One region of the Haloechinothrix sp. LS1_15 genome, then DNA from elsewhere that is predicted to be linked to it. Evidence: riboswitches for the same ligand, from Rfam matches in the RefSeq annotation. Region 1 holds a riboswitch; each other region holds the start of a gene.
The links. A riboswitch is a leader RNA that binds a small molecule or an ion and turns the genes downstream of it on or off. The one in region 1 is predicted to bind cobalamin.
Positions count from the first base shown of each region.

Region 2: another riboswitch for cobalamin. It lies ahead of F8178_RS13925 (ABC transporter substrate-binding protein); the one in region 1 lies ahead of cobN (cobaltochelatase subunit CobN).
Region 3: another riboswitch for cobalamin. It lies ahead of F8178_RS14365 (ABC transporter substrate-binding protein); the one in region 1 lies ahead of cobN (cobaltochelatase subunit CobN).
Region 4: another riboswitch for cobalamin. It lies ahead of F8178_RS05505 (ribonucleoside-diphosphate reductase subunit alpha); the one in region 1 lies ahead of cobN (cobaltochelatase subunit CobN).

Region 1 covers NZ_WBXM01000009.1:89,663-94,705, reverse strand. Annotated here, with positions in the region: gene cobN (cobaltochelatase subunit CobN) at 1-1,424, opposite strand, end outside; cobalamin riboswitch at 1,483-1,627, opposite strand; gene cobG (precorrin-3B synthase) at 1,719-3,026, shown strand; gene F8178_RS14865 (precorrin-8X methylmutase) at 3,023-3,673, shown strand; gene F8178_RS14860 (precorrin-2 C(20)-methyltransferase) at 3,670-5,043, shown strand, end outside.
Region 2 covers NZ_WBXM01000008.1:124,936-129,978, forward strand. Annotated here, with positions in the region: gene F8178_RS13915 (wax ester/triacylglycerol synthase family O-acyltransferase) at 1-768, opposite strand, end outside; gene F8178_RS13920 (DUF3817 domain-containing protein) at 1,142-1,504, opposite strand; cobalamin riboswitch at 1,709-1,889, shown strand; gene F8178_RS13925 (ABC transporter substrate-binding protein) at 1,912-2,991, shown strand; gene F8178_RS13930 (ABC transporter substrate-binding protein) at 3,003-4,034, shown strand; gene F8178_RS13935 (iron ABC transporter permease) at 4,042-5,043, shown strand, end outside.
Region 3 covers NZ_WBXM01000008.1:205,411-210,453, reverse strand. Annotated here, with positions in the region: gene F8178_RS14385 (radical SAM protein) at 1-509, shown strand, start outside; gene F8178_RS14380 (methyltransferase domain-containing protein) at 496-1,287, shown strand; gene F8178_RS14375 (cyclic nucleotide-binding domain-containing protein) at 1,317-1,739, opposite strand; gene F8178_RS14370 (FAD-dependent oxidoreductase) at 1,965-3,326, opposite strand; cobalamin riboswitch at 3,458-3,584, shown strand; gene F8178_RS14365 (ABC transporter substrate-binding protein) at 3,841-4,773, shown strand; gene F8178_RS14360 (iron ABC transporter permease) at 4,777-5,043, shown strand, end outside.
Region 4 covers NZ_WBXM01000003.1:59,886-64,928, forward strand. Annotated here, with positions in the region: gene F8178_RS05495 (phosphotransferase family protein) at 19-1,080, shown strand; gene F8178_RS05500 (acyl-CoA dehydrogenase family protein) at 1,080-2,297, shown strand; cobalamin riboswitch at 2,380-2,597, shown strand; gene F8178_RS05505 (ribonucleoside-diphosphate reductase subunit alpha) at 2,756-5,043, shown strand, end outside.

The DNA of each region.
Region 1 (5,043 bases):
TCGCCCTCGCTGTTGCGCGAGTAATCGACGAACAGCTCACCAGGGGGCGGGCCCCAGTGCTGCTCGACCTGCTCGCGCAGGTCGGCGGGCAGCTGCTCGAACCACGCGCGGTAGCGGGCGGCGGGTACCCGGATCGGGTTGCCCGCGAGCTGCTCCTCGGTGAGCCACTCGGGATCCTGGCCACCAGCGGCGATCAGAGCGTGGATGAACGCATCGCCTTCGGGCGCTTCGGAGCGCTCCACGTCCTCGCCAGGGGTCGGTTGCCGGGACGACTCGGCACCCGCCGGGGTGGTCTCCACCCCGGGGATGCCGTCACCAAGGTCGTAGCCGTGCTCGCGCAGCGTGCGCAGCAGCCGCACCGCGCTGGCCGGGGTATCCAGCCCGACAGCGTTACCCACCCTGGAGTGCTTGGTGGGGTAGGCCGACAGCACCAGCGCGATCCTGCGCTGTTCCGGCGGGGTGTGCCGCAGCCGCGCATGCCCCAGCGCGATCCGCGCCACCCGGCTCGCACGTTCGGCGTCGGGGAGGTAGCGCGGTAGGCCGTCCTCGTCGGTCTCCTTGAACGAGAACGGCACGGTGATGATCCTGCCGTCGAACTCGGGCACGGCGACCTGCGAGGCGGCATCCATGGGGGACACGCCCTCGTCGTTGTCCCACCACTCGTCCCGGTCGCTGGTCAGGCACAGTGCTTGCAACATCGGGATGTCGAGCTCGGCCAGCTCGGCGACGTCCCATGCCTCGTCGTCGCCACCGGCGCTCACCGCGGACGGTCGCGTCCCCCCGGCCGCGAGCACCGTCACCAGCACCGCGTCCGCCGCGCGGAGTTGCTCGATCATCTCCGGTTCGCGGGTGCGGAGCGTGGCGCAGTACATCGGCATCGCCTGACCGCCCGCGTCCTCGACGGCACGCGACAGGGTCTCCACGAACGCGGTGTTGCCTGCGAAGTGGTGTGCCCGGTAGTACAGGATCGCCACCACGGGCCCGTCCATCGACCGCGGTTCACGCTCCAGGAAACCCCAGGACGGCTGCTCGGCGGGCGGGTCGAAGCCGTCGCCGGTCAGCAGCAGCGTGTCGGACAGGAAGTGGTGCAGCTGCGTGAGATTCTCCGGACCGCCGTGCGCCAGGTACGTGTGTGCCTCGCGGGCGATTCCGGCTGGCACGGTGGACAGCTCCATCAGCTCGGCGTTCGGCGCCTGCTCACCGCCGAGCACGACCACGTGCGCCCCGCTGGCGCGTACCGCGTCGAGACCCTCTTTCCACGCCCGCTCGTCACCGAGGATGCGCACCACCACGATCGTGGCGCCGTCGAGCAGGCCGGGCAGCTCGTCGAGGTCGATACGCGCCGGATTGCCAAGGCGGTACCCCATATCGCTGGCACGTGCGCTGAGCAGGTCGGTGTCCGAGGTGGACAGCAGAACGATCACGGTGGTCTCGGCTCCTCTCGGGGTGTCCGCGCCCCGGTTGGTCGGTCGTCGCTGGTTGGAGTCTCCTGGCTGCAGGATCGTCGCTCGCCCCGGCCTTCCAGACGCTGCCGTTCCGGCGCCCGTGACCTCGGCCCGTGATCCGGGCTGGGGCTCGCTCCCCTCTCACAGTGGCGGGACCGCCCCGGACTCGCACCGGGTTCCTCCACTTCCAGCGGGCTTGCCCGCACCTCACTCTCGCCGGGGCCGGAGCCCGCGTCAAGCCGAGGTGCCAGCACACAATCTACAGTGACAGCCATGCCGGATCCGTACCCCGCCCCGTGGGCGGGCACCGCTCACCGGGAACGCCCCGACGCCTGCCCCGGCGCGCTGACCACTCACGACGCCGCCGACGGGCGGCTGGCCAGGGTGCGTGTGCCGGGAGGCAAGCTGGCAGCGGGCCAGCTGGTCGAGCTGGCCGCCTGCGCCGAGGAGCTCGGTGACGGTGTGCTGCATCTGACATCCCGGGGCAACGTGCAGCTGCGCGGGCTCGCGCAGGCGATGCTGGGCGAGCTGGCCGATCGGCTGGCCGAGGCGGGACTGCTGCCCTCGCCAAGCCACGAGCGGGTGCGCAATATCCTGGCCTCCCCGGTCAGCGGGCTGACCGGGGGTGTCGCCGACGTGCGTGCCCTGGTGGGCGAGCTGGATCGCGCGGTCTGCGCGCGGGCGGAGCTGGCCGGGCTACCCGGCCGGTTCCTGTTCGGCCTGGACGACGGCCGAGGCGACATCGCGGGTGACCGGATCGATGTGTGCTGGCGCGCGGTGACTCCGGACACCGGGGCGGTGCTGCTCGCCGGTGCCGACACCGGGCTGCGGGTGCGCACCGGCGACGCGGTGGCGGCGCTGGTGGCGGCAGCCGTGGCCTTCGCCTCCTCGCGCGGCGACGCCTGGCAGGTGCGCGAGCTCGTTACCGGGGGCGGGGCGTGGGGATCGCTGGTCGATGCGGTGGCAGCCGAGGTGACCTGCCACCCGCAGGCACCGTGCTCGTTCACCCCTGGCGGCGAGCTCGCGCTCGGCGGCCACCGGCAGGACGATGCCCGCGGTGAACGCTGGTGTGTCGTCGCTGGTGTGCCGCTCGGCGCGCTGCCCTCGGCGGCCGCTCGGTCGCTGGCCACCGAGGCGCCACGGCTGGTGATCACGCCATGGCGGTCGGTAGTGCTTCCGGATCTCGAAGCGACCGCGGCAGCGAGCGTCACAAGGCGGCTGGCCGCCGACGGCCTGCTGGTCAGCGACGGAGAGCCGCGGCACCGGGTCACCGCCTGCATCGGGGCACCCGGCTGCGACAAGGCGCGCGCCGACGTGCGCGCGGACGTGAGCGAGCTCATCCGCACGGCAGGTGGCGCGCTGGCCGGGACAGCCGCGGCGGCACACTTCTCCGGGTGCGAGCGCCGCTGCGGGAAGCCGTGGGCGGCGGGAACCACCGTGGTCGACGTACTGGCTGCCGAGGAGGGCGGCTACCGGGTCGACGGGCGGTGGGTGCCCACCGTGACGTTGGCGGCGTCGTTGGCGCGCGCCATGGGCGATGGCAGGAACAGCACCGACTCCAGGGAAGGACGCCGATCGTGACCGATCACCCGCTCGAGTCCCCTCTCGAGTACCTGCGCGACGGGTCCGAGATCTACCGGCGCTCGTTCGCCACGATCCGCGCCGAGGCCGAACTCGGAGACCTCCCCGCGGACGTGGAGCGCGTCGCGGTCCGCATGATCCATGCCTGCGGGATGGTGGACCTGCCCGGTGACCTCGACTACGCGCCGAATGTGGTGGCTGAAGGGCATCGGGCGTTGGCCACGGGTGCACCGGTGCTCACCGACGCGAAGATGATCGCGGGAGGGGTTACGCGCAAGCGCCTGCCCGCCGGGAACGAGGTGCTGTGCACCCTGGCCGATCCCTCGGTGCCCGAGCTTGCCGGGCGGCTGGGTACCACGCGCAGCGCGGCCGCGCTGGAGCTGTGGCGGGAGCGGTTGCCCGGATCCGTGGTGGCCATCGGCAACGCCCCGACGGCGTTGTTCCGGCTACTGGAGCTGCTGGCCGAAGGGGTACCCGCCCCTGCGGCGATCATCGGTACCCCCGTCGGGTTCGTCGGCGCCGCCGAGTCGAAGACCGAGCTGGCCCGCCAGGCGCCCGCGCCGTATTTGGTGGTGCACGGCAGACGCGGCGGCAGCGCTATGGCTGTCGCCGCCATCAACGCGATCGCGACGGAGGCTGAGCTGTGAGCGGGGCACGAACCGGCAAGCTCTGGGGTGTGGGGCTCGGGCCGGGGGACCCGGAGCTGGTCACCGTGAAGGCGGCACGGCTCATCAGCGAGGCGGAGGTCATCGCCTACCACTGCGCGCGCCACGGGCGCAGCATCGCCCGCTCGGTGGCCGAACCCTACCTGCGGGACGGGCAGCTCGAGGAGCGGCTGATGTACCCGGTCACCACCGAGACCACCGACCATCCCGGGGGGTACGAGGGCGCGATCGCGGAGTTCTACGAGCATGCCGCCAAGCGGCTCGCCGAGCACCTGGATGCGGGTAGGGATGTGGTGCTGCTCTGCGAGGGTGATCCCTTCTTCTACGGCTCCTACATGCACATGCACGAGCGGCTGCACGACCGCTACGATGCCGAGGCGATCCCGGGCGTGACCTCGGTGAGCGCGGCCGCCTCGCAGCTCGGACGCCCGCTGGTGCAGCGCGAGGAGGTACTCACCGTGCTGCCCGGCACGCTGCCCGGCCCCGAGCTGGCGATGCGACTGGCCGACACCGACGCCGCCGCGGTGCTCAAGCTGGGGCGTACCTTCACCTCGATCCGGTCGGCGCTCGCGGAGGCAGGCAAGCTCGACGAGGCCTACTACGTAGAACGGGCCACCTGGGGACAGCAGCGGATCGAGCCGATGGCCGAGGTGGACCCGGAGTCGGTGCCGTACTTCTCGGTTGCGGTGCTGCCGAGCCCCGCGTATACGGCGCGCACCTCAGGGGAACAAGCCGACTCGCCGGAACCGGCTCAGGCGGCGGGGGCCGCCTGCGGTGAGGTCACGGTGGTCGGGCTCGGCCCCGGCGGGACCCAGTGGCTGACGCCCGAGGCCGACCAGGCACTGGCCGAGGCCGAGCACCTGGTCGGTTACGGGCCCTACCTGGCGCGAGTGCCGCAGCGCGCGGGTCAGCAGCGCCACACTTCCGGCAACCGGGTCGAGGCGGACCGGGCGGCGCACGCGCTGGAGCTGGCCGCGGCAGGCACCCGGGTGGCGGTGGTGTCCTCAGGGGACCCCGGGGTGTTCGCGATGGCCGCCGCCGTGCTGGAGCGGGCCGAGACCTCCCGGTGGGGTGACGTGCGGGTGCGGGTGCTGCCCGGGATCACGGCTGCCCAGGCGGTGGCAGCGCGGGTGGGCGCGCCGCTGGGACACGACTACTGCGTGCTGTCGCTGTCCGACCGGCTCAAGCCGTGGGAGGTGATCGAGCGCAGGCTGGAGGCTGCCGGAGCGGCCGACCTGGCGGTGGCGATCTACAACCCGGCCTCGCGCAGCAGGACCACCCAGCTCGCCGACGCGCGCGAGGTGCTGCTGCGCCACCGCGACCCGGCGACACCGGTAGTGGTGGCGCGCGAC
Region 2 (5,043 bases), on a different contig from region 1:
CCGGGAGGATCCTGCCAGCATGCTGGTGACAGGGGAGCTGGCAGCCAGCGGCCGCACCGCGGCGAGCGTCGACAATGCCACGCCCGCCAGCCGCTCTACCCGCCTGCGCACCCCGGATGCCGCCGCGACCGCATCGGCTGCGGTGCCGGGCAAGTCCCGTAATGTGCGAGCGGCCCAGCCCGCCAACGCCGCGGGCCCCGGCAGCGTTGGCGGGGTTGATGGGTCCGAGTCGGCAGGCCGCGCCTGCCGCCCACGCCCTGGCGGCACCCCGTCCAGCAGCGGCGCGGCCACCGAGAACGAACCGGCCGCGTCGGCGAGGGCGTGGTGCATCTTGAACACCACGGCGAACCGGCCGTGCGCCACGCCGCCGAACACGTGCGCCTCCCACGGCGGCCGGCCCTCGAGTAGCGGCTGTGCCATCACGGTCGCTGCGGCGGCTTCGAGCTGTTCCGGCTGGCCGGGACGGGCGAGCATGTGGGTATGGATGTGATCGGCGGGGTCGAAGGTCGGGCACCGGCGCCAGGCCTTGCCTGCCGGTGGCCACCAGGTGTCGGTCGCGGTTCTGGCCAGCTCCGGCACGGCAGCCGCCCGTTCGGCCAGCAGCCTGCCGATGCGGGCCGGATGGACCGGGCAGTCGGGTTCGAACACCAGCGCGGCGCCCAGGTGCATAGGGCGATGGCTGCCCTCGAGGCACAGGAACGACACATCCAGTCCGCTGAGCCGCGTGGCGGCGCGATCAACCGGCCCGCCAACCGAGCGAGCAACCACTGCCCTCTCCTTACGGTGTTCCGCAGTTGCCTCTCCACCCGATCGTCCGGGGACGCGCGAGCACGAACCGGGACCACGCCATCGCGCCCGAGCAGAAAAGCATCTATTGTCCACACTGAATAGCGGCACGACTCGAAGACGTCAAAGCGCACACGTACCGGGACCGCACCGGCACGTCCCCGAACTCGATGCGCCCCGCATGAGCCGGATTCCCGTACCGCACCCCAACGTAGTCGCGAGAAGCGCGTTAAGGTAATCCGCCGATCGGGTGCCATTGCTCCGAAAAGGTGTCGGGATTCCACCACACAGCGGCACTGCCACGGCGCTCGCCGTAGTCCGCGCTCCGCTCGCATCGGGACACGCGCGGGGCAGCTCAGGCCATGGCCGGGCGCTCACCAGTCACCAGCGCCACACCACCACGGCCGGTGCAGCCGGGACCGTCGAGCCTGCCGGTCCGCAATGCCCACGCCTCGAACCACCAGGTGAACAGCGGCGGCACGCCCGCGGCCAGCGCCAGCGCCAGCGTGCGGTAGCTCCAGCCGAACACCCGGAAAGTCGCCAGCGTCACCGCGACGTAGGCGAGAAACAGCACACCGTGCACCAAGCCGGCGACGGGAACGCCGCCCTCACCGAGGCCGAGGATGTACTTGGCGAACATGGCAGCGAGCAACGCCACCCAGGAAAGCGCCTCCGCGATGGCCACGGCCCGGAACACCGTTACCGCTGTGCCGAACACGGTTACCTCCTCGAGTTGTGCCTGCCGCCACGCGATCGCGTCGCGACCGGCTCGCTGGTTCGCCGCCGCATGGCCAGACCTGCATCTTCAGCGGCACGAACCCGTTTCACTAACCCAGTGTGCAGCGTGACCACGCTCACCAGGGGTATGGGGTGCACTTGCCGTCCCCGGTGTTCGGGTGAGATGTTGAATCACCCGAACACGTGAAGATGACGTTGCCGTAGTGCACGGGAAGCCGGTTCCAATCCGGCGCGGTCCTCGCCACTGTGACCGGAGGGCCCGTCCCATGACGCCACTGGGCGCACAGCGCCTGGGAAGGCGGGACGGGCAGGGCATCAGCCCAACTCCGGGAGCCAGGAGACCGGCTACGGCGACCGACGCAAGACGAGCCACGAAGGATGGTTTGCTTGACAACATCATCATGGCGGTCATCACGACCGTCGAGCCACCGCCGATCGCCGGGTGCGTCGCGCGCCCGCGTCACCCTGTCCCTCTGCGCCGTCCTCGCCCTCGGCCTCGCCGCCTGCGGTACCGATGAAGCCCCCGGCTCCGAGGAGGAGCAAGCAGAGGTCATCCGAAACTGCGACGTCGACGTCCCCGTCGACGAGCCGCCCGAGCGGCTCTTCGCCGCTTACCAGCCCGCCATCGAGATGGCCCACGCCCTCGGTGTCAGCGACCGCCTGGTCGGCACCGCCTACCTCGACGCCGAAGTGCTACCGGAGTATGCCGAGGCGCAGCAGGGCCAGCGGTACTACGAGAACCTGCCCAGCCGCGAGGCGTTGCTCGAGACCGAGCCCGACTTCGTGCTGTCGGGATTCAACGGAGCCTTCACCGACGAGCAGTTCGGCACCAGGGCTAGCCTGCGCGAGCTCGGCATCGAGAGCTGGATCTTCAGCCCGCTGTGCCCCAGCGAGGACGGCATGGACGACGAGACCATCGACCCCTCCGCGGTCACCATCGAGGCGATCTACTCGGATCTGCGCGAGCTCGGCACGGTCTTCGGCGCGAGTGACCGCGCCGAGGAGATCGTCGCGGACATGCAGGCGACGATCGACGAGGTGCGAGACACCGTCAGCGAAGCCGGAGACGGGATCGAACGGCCCTCGGTGGCCGTGGCACGCCCGGACGGCGACGGGTTCCGCGTGGCAGCGGGCCCGGACTTCACCACCGAACTGGTGAAACACGCCGGGGGCGAGAACGCCTTCGCAGATCTCGAACAACGGCGCAACATGGACGTCAGTACCGAGGAGATGATCGCTCGCGATCCCGATCACATCTTCGTCGACGTCTGCTGTGACGCCGAGATGACCGCGGCCGACGCCGCGGACGACGTCGAGGCCATCCTGTCCGATCCGGCGCTGGCCAACATCGAAGCGGTAGCCGAGGGCAACGTACACGAGTTCACCTTCGCCAACCGCTCGGCAGGAGTGCGCAGCGCTCCGGTGATCGCCGAGATCGCCGCGACCATCCACCCCGAGCTGTTCTGAGAGGAGGCCCGATGGCTGTGACAGTAGCCACCCGCCAGGGCCTCCGGACCGCCTCGGTAGCCGCGATCACCACGCTCCTCGTAGCCGGTTGCGCAGCCACCGACGGTAACGGTGGCAGCGACGGGGGCGAGCAGGCCACCGAGACGATCACGAGTTGCGGCGTGGAGATCACTACCGACGAGGCGCCCGAGCGTGTGTTCGCCGCCTACCAGCCGGCTATCGAGATGGCCTATGCCCTCGGAATCGAGGATCGGCTGGTCGCTACCGCGTTCATCAACAACGAGATCCTCGAGGAGTACGCCGGGGCGCATGCGGGGCAACCGTTCTACGAGCGGGTACCGAGCAGGGAAACCGTGCTCTCCTACGAGCCGGACTTCATCCTCACCAGCGCCTACCGGCTGTATACCGAGGAGGGCATCGGCTCGCGAGACGGGTTGGCCGCTATCGGCGTGGACACCTGGCTGTCCGCAGTCGCCTGCCCCGACGCCGACGGCGAGCGCATGGCCGAGTTGCAGAGCATGGACAACGTCTATAGCGACCTGCGCCAGCTCGGCGAGATCTTCGATGTCCGCGAGCGCGCCGACGAGCTGATCGCCGAGTTCTCCGGAACCATCGAGCGCGTCGAGGAGGCCGTCGCACAGGCGAATCACGAGCCCACGTTGGCGATCGCCCGGCCGGATTCCGACGGCTTCCGTGTCACCGGCGGCCTGGACTTCTCCACCGAGATCTTCGAGATGGCGGGTGGGCGCAACGCTTTCGGTGATCTGGATGTCTCCGGCCCGCACACGGTCAGCACGGAGGAACTGATCAAGCGCGATCCGGACTACATCCTGGTCGACACCTGTTGTGGTCCCGAGCTCACGCCCTCCGACGCAGAGGAGGACGTCGAGGCGATCATGAACGATCCGGCTCTGGCGAACCTCACCGCGGTGAGCGAGGGCACCGTGCTCGAGTTCGGCTTCCCCGACCGGTGGGCGGGCGTGCGAGCAGCATCCACAGTAGAATCGCTCGCCGAGATGCTGCATCCCGATCTCGTCGGGTAGGGCCGCGATGACCACACACGCACCGTCCTCGGTCATCGCCACATCACCCGCGGCGACGGCGTGGTCGAGGTGGTCACGGTTCCGGCGCTGGTTCGCCGAGGCCGTGCGGGGGCAAGGGTTGCTGCACGGCACCTGGTCCCGCAGCACGGGTCTGCTCGTCGCCACCCTCGCGCTGGTCGCGATCGCGCTGGCCTCGCTGCTGATCGGCAACGAGCGGCTGTCCCTGCACGAGGTACATGCCGCCTACTTCGCCTACACGGGTTCCGACACCGATCTGATCGTGCTGCACCTGCGCGTGCCGCGTACGTTGGTGGGCCTTGCCGTCGGGATGGCGCTGGGGATCGCGGGCATGCTGGTGCAGGGGGTGACGCGCAACCCCCTCGGTGGTCCCGGCATCCTGGGTATCAACGCGGGTGCGGCGCTGGCCGCGGTCGTGGCGATCAGCATATTCGGCGCGACCGCCGTCATCGGCTACGTGTGGTTCGCGTTCCTCGGCGCGGCACTGGCAGCGGTGGTGGTTTACGCGGTCGGCTCGATCGGCGCGGGCGGCGCCTCGCCGGTGAAGCTCGCCCTGGCCGGTGCCGCCGTGACCGCGATGCTCGGCTCGGTCACCTCCGCGATCATCCTGCGCGACCGTGCGTCGCTGGACGAGTACCGGTTCTGGGTCGTCGGCTCGCTCGGCGGCGCCGACACCGCGATGCTCGGCCACGCGCTGCCGTTCATCGCGCTGGGCGTGCTGCTCGCAGTGGCGCTCACCCGGCCGCTCAACGCCCTGGCCATGGGTGACGACCTGGCGCGCTCGCTCGGCGTGCGGCTCGGTATCGTCCGCGCGCTCGGTGGTGTCGCGGTAGTGTTGCTGGCCGGTACCGCGACCGCGGCGGCGGGCCCCATCGGTTTCGTCGGCCTGGCAGTACCGCACATCGCCAGGGCTATCGCGGGCCCGGACTACCGCTGGATTCTGCCGTGGAGCGCGGTGCTCGCACCCGCGCTGCTGCTGGCCGCCGACATT
Region 3 (5,043 bases), on a different contig from region 1:
ATCCGGATTTCGGGATCGTGCCCATCCCCAGGCTGCTCGATGTCGGGGAGTATCTCGACTACGTCTCCAACCGGGTCGTTCCCGACTACGCGATCCGCGAGGCGTTGGAGAAGCTGTGGAGTGCCTCGGCGTTCATGGGCACCGAGGTCACCGAAGAGAAGCTGCGGGCGGCCGCCGACGCGTTGGACTGCGCCGACGCCTGCGGCGTGAACCTCCCTGGCGCCGTTGCCGAGCTGACCGACCGGGCATTCATGATCGTCGTGCAGGACTTCCAGGATCCGTACACGCTCAACGTCAAGCAGCTCATGAAGTGCTGCGTCGAGGAGATCACCCCGGATGGGCGCATGATCCCGTTCTGTGCTTACAACTCGGTCGGCTACCGCGAGCAGGTGCGCGAGCAGATGTCCGGTGTCCGGGTCGACGGGGTGGTGCCGAACGCGCGCGAGCTGCGGCCGGTGATCGTCGACTCGCCGTACGGTTCGAAAGTGAGGTCCGATGATCAACGCTGAGGAGCTCAAGGCGTGTTGCGCCGCGGCGTACGGCAACGACGCCGTCGCCATGGTGCTCGGCGAGTCGTACCACCCGGGCGGGTTGCAGCTGAGCAGGCGGCTGGCTGAGCGTACCGGCCTGCGCTCGGGACACCGGGTGGTGGATGTGGCCTCCGGGCGGGGGAGCAGCGCGCGCATGCTGGCCGCCGACTACGACGTCACCGTCGACGGAGTGGAGCTCGGCGAGGACGCACTGCGTACCGCCCGCGACGAGACCGAGCGCGCCGGCCTGCGGGCGAAGGTGCGTTTCCATGCCGGTGACGCCGAGAGCCTGCCGCTGCCCGGCGCCACCTTCGACGTGGTGATGTGCGAGTGCGCGCTGTGTACCTTCCCGGACAAGCCGAGCGCGGCCACCGAGTTCGCGCGGGTGCTGCGGCCGGGCGGCCGGGTCGGGATCAGCGACGTCACCGTCTCCGGGGGCGAGCTTGGTGACGAGTTGGCCACGCTCGGGGCCTGGGTGGCCTGCCTCGCCGATGCCCGGTCGCCGGAGGGCTACCGGGAGATCCTGGCGCAGGCGGGGCTGGCCGTGGTGCACACCGAGCGTCACGACGACGCGATCCGGCGGATGGTCGAGCAGATCGATGCTCGTATCCGGCTGCTGCGCATGACCTCCTTCGGGCAGCTCCACCGGGCCGGGGTCGACGTCGATGCGGTGCTGCGCAGTTGCGCGCTGGCGCGCGAGGCGGTGTCCGATGGGGTGATCGGTTACGCGCTGCTGGTGGCGGAAAAGCCCGGGTGACCCGCCGGTGGTACTACCGCCGCGCCGTCTCAGGCGCCGGCCGTGTCGCCGTCCCGGCCGGTTGTGTCGAGCACCCGGCGGAACGCGGGGACCCGCTCCAGCAGCCGATCGAGGTCGCCACCGTCGATGCGCAGCAGCTCAACCGGCTCTCGTGTCGACACGGTCGCCGAACGCAGTCGCCCGTGCCGCAGTGCCATCTCCCCGACCACATCGCCTGGCCCGAGCTCGGCCACCAGATCCTGCCCGGAGTAGATCCCGACGATGCCCGACAGCAGAATGTAGCAGGCATCCCCTGGCGTCTGCTCGTGGATCAGGGCCCAGTTCGCGGGCAGGCTCGCGCGCGTGCTCGCCCGCACGATCGCGTTGACCTCCGACTGCGTCAACTCCTCGAACGCGGGGAATCGGTGCAGGTAACGAGCTTCGGAGCCTTCCTTGGGAACCCGCGTGGCCATGCTCTCTCCTTGCCGGGCGTCGTCGCCTGTGCTCGCCTGTGGTCGGTTGTCACCGACACTGCTTCCGGCAGGATACCTGGGTGGGGTGCGAGCCGAAGGACTCCGCGGGTGCGTATGTGGTACCCAAGGGTCCCTTCGGCTCCATCCGGTCGTGCGCAGGGCCTGAGCCGAAGGGCCTCTTGGGTGCATCGTGTGTACCCAGGGAGTCCTTCGGCTCGCACCCCCTCACCCACCTGCGCGGCGGGCGGTGCGGCCGCCGTGACTGCCGAAGAACTGGGCGGCGGCTTGCTGCAGCGCGATCGACCAGGTGGGGTAGGGGTGGATGGTCTGGGCGAGCCTGCCGGTGAACATGCCGGTGTCGATCGCCAGTGTCGCCTCGCTGATCAGCTCGCCCGCGCGTTCGGCGACCACGGTGGCGCCGAGCAGCTTGCCGCCGCCGAGCCGTCCGAGACCGCGCCGTGGGCCGGCGATGAGCTTGACGAACCCCGTGGTGGCGCCCGCGGTCACCGCCCGGTCGACCTCGGCCATCGGTAGGTAGGCCACCCGCACCCGGTGATCGGTGACGTCGTGTTCGAACGTGCCCACGGTGGCGACCTCGGGCGTGGTGAACACCACCTCCGGGATCGCGCCGGTGCCGAACACCGGCTTCCTGGTACGTCGCAGCGCCGCCGTCGCCGCGACGCGCCCCATCGCATACGCGGCGTGGGTGTGCCCGGAGAGGCCTGTCACGTCGCCCGCCGCGGTGATGCCGGGCACGGTGGTGCGCAGGTGGCGGTCCACCACGACGAACCCGCGATGGTCGGTAGCTACGCCCGCGGCGTCCAGCCCGAGGTCCGCGGTCACCGGGGCGCGCCCAGTGGTGACCAGGAGGCGCTGCGCCGAGAGTGTCGCGGAGCCGGCCGTCAGAGTGATCTCCTGGCCATCGCCGTGCACCGAGGACACCGGCGCGTCCACCCGCACGTCCACCCCGTCCGCGGCCAGCGACTCGCCGATCAGCGCCGAGACATCCGGGTCCGTTCCGGGAAGCAACGTGCCCTCGGACTCCACAAGGGATACCGGAATGCCGAGCCGTGCGAAGGCCTGGGCGAGCTCGCACCCGTTCGCCCCGCCACCGAGGATGGCCAGCGAGTCCGGAGCGGCTTCCAGGTCGAACACCGTGTCGGTGGTCAGTACCGGCACGTCCGCCAGGTTGCCGATCGGCGGCACCATCGGGGCGCTGCCCGTGGCGAGCACCATCCGCGGGGCGCGCACCACGCGCGTTCCCACCTGGATGCGGTCGCGGGAGAGCAGCCGGGCGTGCCCCCGCATCACGTCGATGCCGCGTGCCCGCAGCACGCTTTCGTCCTCGGTCGCCCCGATCCGCGCCACCACCTCCCGGGCCCTGGCCATGGCCCTGCCGAACGGCAACCCGGCCGCGGCCGCCTCGATCACCGTTTTCGACGGCACGCACCCGGTGAACGTGCAGTCCCCGCCCGGTGGTGATTCCGTGACCAGCAATGTGGTCGCACCCTGCCGCACGCCGGTCGACGCGGCGGCGAGTCCGGCGGCTCCGCCGCCGAGTACCACGAGATCGTATTCCTGCACCACGCACCCTCCCTGTGTCGCACCCTGGGACGGGGTGCGCTCGCACGTGGTTCCAGTGTCGGCCACTCAGCCGAACCTCCACCACCGACTGTCGGCGCGGTGACACCGTGAGCATGCCCACGACGGTGACGACCGTCGTGCGGTGAGCTGCTAGCCTGGCCCAGCCACGCGTGCAGCGAAGTCCGGTGTGAATCCGGCGCTGTCCCGCAACTGTGAGTCCCCGAGGGGACGAGCCAGGTCGCCTGCGCGGGTGGGACGAATGCAGCTCTCGAGGAGGGGCTCTTCGTCGACGCCACGTCGTCGAAAAGCATCCGACTCGACAGATGAGTGGAAGGATGCGGTATCCGTGTCGTTACGACACTCTCTGTCGGCCGTTTCCGCGTGTTCAGTACTACTCATCGCCGCATGTGCGAGCGACGCATCGCAACGCGACGGTGACGCCGGTACGGGTGGGGGAGTCACCTTCACCGATCTACGCGGTACTCAGCTGACCCTGGACGAGCCGGCGTCGCGGATCGTGACCATTCCGATCCCGCACGCCGCGATGGTGATCGCGCTGGACGGCGGTACCGACCGTCTGGCAGGCATGAATCCGAGCTCGGCGAAGGCGATCGAGGACGGCATCCTCGGCGAGTTCTTTCCCGAGGCTTCAGAGATCCCCAGCGACATCACCGACGAGTCGTTCGCGCCGAACATCGAGACCGTCGCCGGGCTCGATCCGGACCTGGTGCTGCAATGGTCCGACCGTGGCGACGAGATCGTCAGACCACTGGAGAACGCGGGCCTGACCACCGCCGCGCTGACCTCGTCGACCCAGGACGAGCTCGAAGCCGCCCTCAAGATGGTCGGTGCCGCCATCGGCGAGGATGACCGGGCCGAGCGGATCCTCGACTGGCACGACGAGGTGCGCCGCGAGCTGGCGGAACTCGACCCGCCGGAGCAGCGGCCGTCGGTGCTGTACTTCCACCGCATGGCCGAGGAGCTCCGGGTGTCCGGGTCGGACACCTACAACGACTTCTACATCGAGCTGGCAGGCGGCACGAACGCGGCCGCCGAGATCACCGGGCGGCACGTCGTCGAGCCGGAGCAGGTCGCCGCGTGGGACCCGGACGTCATCCTGGTGGGCAGCTTCGACGATGCGACCGTCGACGACGTCGCCGAACACCCGGCCTGGCGGGAACTCACCGCGGTCACCGAGCGCCGCGTGTACCAGGTACCGCTGGGTGGCTACCGCTGGGACCCACCGAGTCACGAATCACCGCTGATGTGGCAGTGGCTCGCGCAGCTACTGCACCCGGACGGGATCGATGTGGACCTGCCGGAGCAAATCCGGGAGCACTACGACTTCCTGTACGACCAGCAGGCGGTCAGTGATGAGCAGATCCGCGAGATCCTGCGGGCCGAGCTCAACGCCGGTACCGCGGGCTACGACCGCGTCCTGCGGGAGTAACCGGTGGTCCGGACACCGGAGACCACCGCGAGCTGGGCCGGGTCCACACGGCGACTCGGGCGCTTGTCTACCGCGACGGTCATGGTCTGGCTGGCCGTGGCCGCGATTGGTGCCGGGGTGCTCGCGCTCGGTTTCGGTCGATTGGCGATCCCGCCGGACGTTGTGGTGCGGATCCTGGCGAGCCAGATCGTGCCGCTGGAGGCAGGCTGGAGCGGCACCGAGCAACAGATCGTCGAGGCGGTCCGGGCGCCGCGCGTGTTGCTGTCCATG
Region 4 (5,043 bases), on a different contig from region 1:
CCGAGCAGGGGAGTGTCGATGAGTGATGCCGTGTCGTCGGAGCCGTCGGAGCCGTCGGAGCCGTCGGAGCTGCCGGGGCTGGACCTGGCCGCGTTGCGGGAGTACCTGGACGGCGCCGTTCCTGGCTTGGTCGCTGGACCGTTGCGTGGGGAGTTGATCACCGGTGGCCGGTCGAACTTGACCTACCGTGTCACCGATGGTGTTTCGTCCTGGGTGGTGCGCAGGCCGCCGCTGGGGCATGTGCTGGCGACCGCGCACGACATGGGCCGGGAGTACCGGGTGATCAGCGCGCTGGCGGGTTCGGAGGTTCCCGTTCCCGCCACCGTCGTGCTGTGCGAGGACACTGCCGTTCTCGGCGCGCCGTTCTATGTCATGGAGCGCGTCGCGGGCCGGACCTACCGCAGGGACACGGAGTTGCGCGAGCTCGGTCGTGAGCGGACCCGATCGATCAGCGCCGGCATGGTGGAGGTACTGGCGCGGCTGCACGCGGTGGATCCGCACGCGGTCGGGCTGGGCGATTTCGGTAGGCCCGAGGGATTCCTCGAGCGCCAGGTGCGGCGCTGGCGCAAGCAGCTGGACGCCTCCCGCAGCAGGGAGGTGCCCGGTATCGACGAGCTCCACGTGCGCCTGGAGCGCCGGGTTCCCGCGGACGCGCCGCCCGCGATCGTGCACGGTGACTACCGGCTGGACAACTTGCTGATCGACGATGCCGACGAGGTCGCCGCGGTGCTGGATTGGGAGATGGCCACCCTCGGGGATCCGCTTACCGACGTGGCGCTGCTGGCGACCTACCGCGGCCTGTCGGAGATCCGGGGTTCGGACGCGGTGGCCGATGCCGGTGACGCTCCGGGGTTCCTGGAACCGGGCGAGATGCTGGCAGCCTACGCGGCCGCGTCCGGGCGCAGCCTGCCCGACATGGGCTTCTATCTCGGGCTGGCGCACTTCAAGCTGGCCGTGATCCTGGAAGGGATCCACTACCGGTACACCCAAGGCGCGACCGTCGGCTCCGGCTTCGAATCAGTGGGTGCGGTCGTGGAACCGATCGTGGCGTCCGGTCTGGACGCGGTGAAGGAGAGCTGATGGATTTCGCGTTCGACGAGCGCACCGAGGAGTTGCGGGCGCGGCTGACGGCGTTCATGGACGAGTGCGTTTACCCGGCGGAGCCGGAGTTCGCCAGGCAGCTGACCCGGCGCGAGCACCCGTGGGCCACGGTGCCAGTGGTCGCCGAGCTCAAGCAGCAGGCGCGTGCCAGGGGGCTGTGGAACTTCTTCCTGCCCGGCGACGACGGTGCCGGGCTGACGAACCTGCAGTACGCCCCGCTGGCCGAGATCACCGGGCGTAGCCCTCGCCTGGCGCCGGTGGCGCTGAACTGTTCCGCGCCGGACACTGGCAACATGGAGGTGCTGTCCATGTTCGGCACCGAGCGGCAGCGGAAGGAGTGGCTGGAGCCGCTGCTGGACGGCCGCATCCGCTCGGCGTTCGCGATGACCGAGCCGGAGGTGGCCTCCTCCGATGCGACCAACATCGCCACCAGCATCACCCGCGACGGCGACGAGTACGTCATCAATGGTCGCAAGTGGTGGATCACCGGGGCGTTGAACCCCGAGGCAGCGGTATTCATCGTGATGGGCAAGACGGACCCGGAAGCCGATCCCCACCGCCAGCAGAGCATGATCCTGGTGCCGCGTGAGACGCCGGGGCTGACGATCGAGCGTGGCATGACGGTGTTCGGTTACGACGACAGCGACCACGGCGGACACGCCGAGCTGTCCTTCTCGGACGTGCGGGTACCGGCGGATAATCTGATCGGCAACGAGGGCGACGGGTTCGCCATCGCGCAGGCCAGGCTCGGGCCGGGACGGATCCACCACTGTATGCGTTCGATCGGCATCGCCGAACGCGCGCTCGAGCTGACCTGCCAGCGCGCGGGCGATCGCGTCGCCTTCGGTCGTCCGCTCGGCGAGCAGGGCGTGATCCGTGACTGGGTCGCCGAGACGCGGGTACGGATCGAGCAGCTGCGGCTGCTCGTACTCAAAGCCGCGTGGCTGATGGACACCGAGGGCAACCGGGCCGCGCACACCGAGATCCAGGCCATCAAGGTCGCCACCCCGGCCACTGTGGAATGGATCCTCGACAAGGCTATCCAGATCCACGGCGCCGCCGGGTTGAGCCAGGACACCCCGCTGGCCGAATGGTACGCGGGCATCCGCACCCTCCGCTTCGCCGACGGCCCCGACGAGGTGCACAAAGCCTCCCTTGGCCGCAAGGAACTCCGCAAACACCAGCGGACCGGCTGAGCCGCGGCCGTCCGCGAGATTCATCGCCACCCCCAAGCGACACGCCTATATGGGAGTCGTTGCTCCGGCGGCCCCAACATGTAGGGTGCATGCTGCCGATGGTTCACCGGGTGCCGCCGCACCCGGTGTGGCAACAGGGAACCCGGTGCGAATCCGGGACTGCCCCGCAGCGGTGAGTGGGAACGACCGCCGTCATCACGCACTGGGCGCGCCGCGCCTGGGAAGCGACGGCCAGTAGGAACGGCCGGCGTGGCCGAACGCCCGCGAGTCCGAAGACCTGCCATCGGTGCGCGCACCACGCGGTGCGCGCCGTCCGGGACCTCGAGGGTGGGTCCGCGCAGGCGATCCGGTGGCACCGGGAGCCGGCCGTGCCGGTGGCCGGGGTGGTCATCGCGCTCTCGCGCGCTCGCGTCGAGGTACCGGGCATCGTCGTTCGAGCTCGCGAGAGGAGAGCAACGGTGACCGAAACGCTGTACGCCGCACCATCGCCCCCCGAGGTGTCGATCGTCGACGCCGGGGGAGCGCGGTACCCGCTGGACGCTAGCCGGGTGCGGGCGGTGGTCGAGCAGGCCTGTAGGGACGTGGACGGGGTGGATCCGGCCGCGGTGCTGGACGCCTGTTGGCCGTGCCTGTACGACGGGATGAGCGCCGCGGAACTCGACGAGGCACTTGTCATGAGCGCGCGCACGCTGATCGAGACCGAACCCGGGTACTCCCGGGTGACCGCGCGGTTGCTGCTGGACACGCTGCGCGGGGAGGCACTGTCCTACCTGGCGGCTGCCGTAGCTGGCGGGTCGACCGCTGAGCGACCTGGCGCGTCGCACCGGCCGGATCAGGAGCAGATGCGTGAACGTTACCCCGGTTACTTCACCGCGTTCGTACATCGCGCCGTCGAGCTGGGCCAGCTCGATCCCGCGATGGCGCGGTTCGACCTGGCACGGGTGGGCGCTGCGCTGGTGCCGGACAGGGACCTCAGTTTCGAGTTCCTCGGGCTGCGCACCCTGTACGACCGGTACCTGCTGCACGACGGTGGGATCCGTTACGAGCTGCCACAGGCGTTCTTCATGCGGGTGGCCATGGGGCTGGCGCTTCGCGAGGACGACCCCGACCGCCGAGCCGTGGAGTTCTACGAGCTGCTGTCGACGTTCCGCTTCATGGCATCCACACCGACGCTGTTCAACGCGGGCACCACGCGCCCCCAGCTGTCCTCATGCTTCTTGACCACTGTAGACGACAGCCTGGACGCGATCTTCCGTTCGTACCGGAACAACGCGTTGCTCGCGAAGTACTCGGGCGGGTTGGGCAACGACTGGACGCCGGTGCGCGGGCTCGGTGCACACATCGCGGGCACCAACGGGAAATCGCAGGGCGTCGTGCCGTTCCTCAAGATCGCCAACGACACCGCGATCGCGGTCAACCAGGGAGGCAAGCGTAAGGGTGCGGCCTGTGCCTACCTGGAGACCTGGCACATCGACATCGAAGAGTTCCTCGAACTGCGCAAGAACACCGGGGACGAGCGCAGGCGGACCCACGACATGAACACCGCGAACTGGGTGCCGGACGAGTTCCTCCGGCGGGTCGTCACCGACGGCGAGTGGACGTTGTTCTCCCCCGACGAGGTACCCGACTTGCACGAGCTCTACGGCCACGCGTTCGCCGAGCGCTACCGCGCCTACGAGCACGCGGCGCGACGCGGCGAGATCCGCGTGCACCGGACGGTGCGGGCGGTTGACCTCTGGCGGCGCATGCTGACCATGCTGTTCGAGACCGGCCACCCGTGGATCACCTTCAAGGATCCCTGCAACCTGCGCTCACCGCAGCGCCACGCGGGTGTGGTGCACTCCTCCAATCTCTGTACCGAGATCACCCTGAACACCAGTGCTGAGGAGGTGGCGGTGTGCAACCTGGGGTCGGTGAACCTGGCCGCGCACCTCTCCGGTGCCCGGATCGACGATCGCCTGCTGGAAAGCACGGTGCGCACCGCCGTGCGCATGCTCGACAACGTCATCGACATCAACTTCTACACCGTTGACGAGGCACGGGCGGCGAACCTGCGGCACCGCCCCATCGGTCTCGGCGTCATGGGTTATGCCGAGACGCTGTTCGCGATCGGCGCGCCCGTCGACAGCGAGCAGGCGGTGGAGTTCGCCGACCGCAGCATGGAGTTGGTCAGCTACCACGCCATCGACGCGTCGAGCAGGCTGGCAGCCGAGCGGGGAAGGTACGAGTCGTACGAAGGATCACTGTGGAGCGAAGGGATACTCCCCATCGACTCGCTCCGGCTGCTCGCCGGATCCCGCGAGGACGGCGAGTGCGATGTCGACACATCGACCACCCTCGCGTGGCAGGCACTGCGTGAGCGGGTGCGGCAGCGGGGGATGCGTAACTCCACGGTGCTGGCCGTGGCGCCGACGGCGACCATCGCCAACATCTGCGGCGTGTCGCCCTCGGTCGAACCGGTGTTCCGCAACCTCTACGTCAAGTCGAACATGTCCGGCGAGTTCACCGTGATCAATCCGTGCCTCGTCGAGGACCTCAAGCGCCACGGCCTGTGGGACGAAGAGATCGCCGCTGAGCTCAAGCGGCAAGACGGCAGCCTCGCCACGATCGACAGGGTGCCGGAACAGCTGAAGCGGCTGTACGCCACCGCGTTCGAGATCGACAGCAGGTGGCTGGTCGAAGCCGCCTCGCGCAGGCAGAAGTGGATCGACCAGGCACAGTCGCTGAACCTCTACATCGACACGCC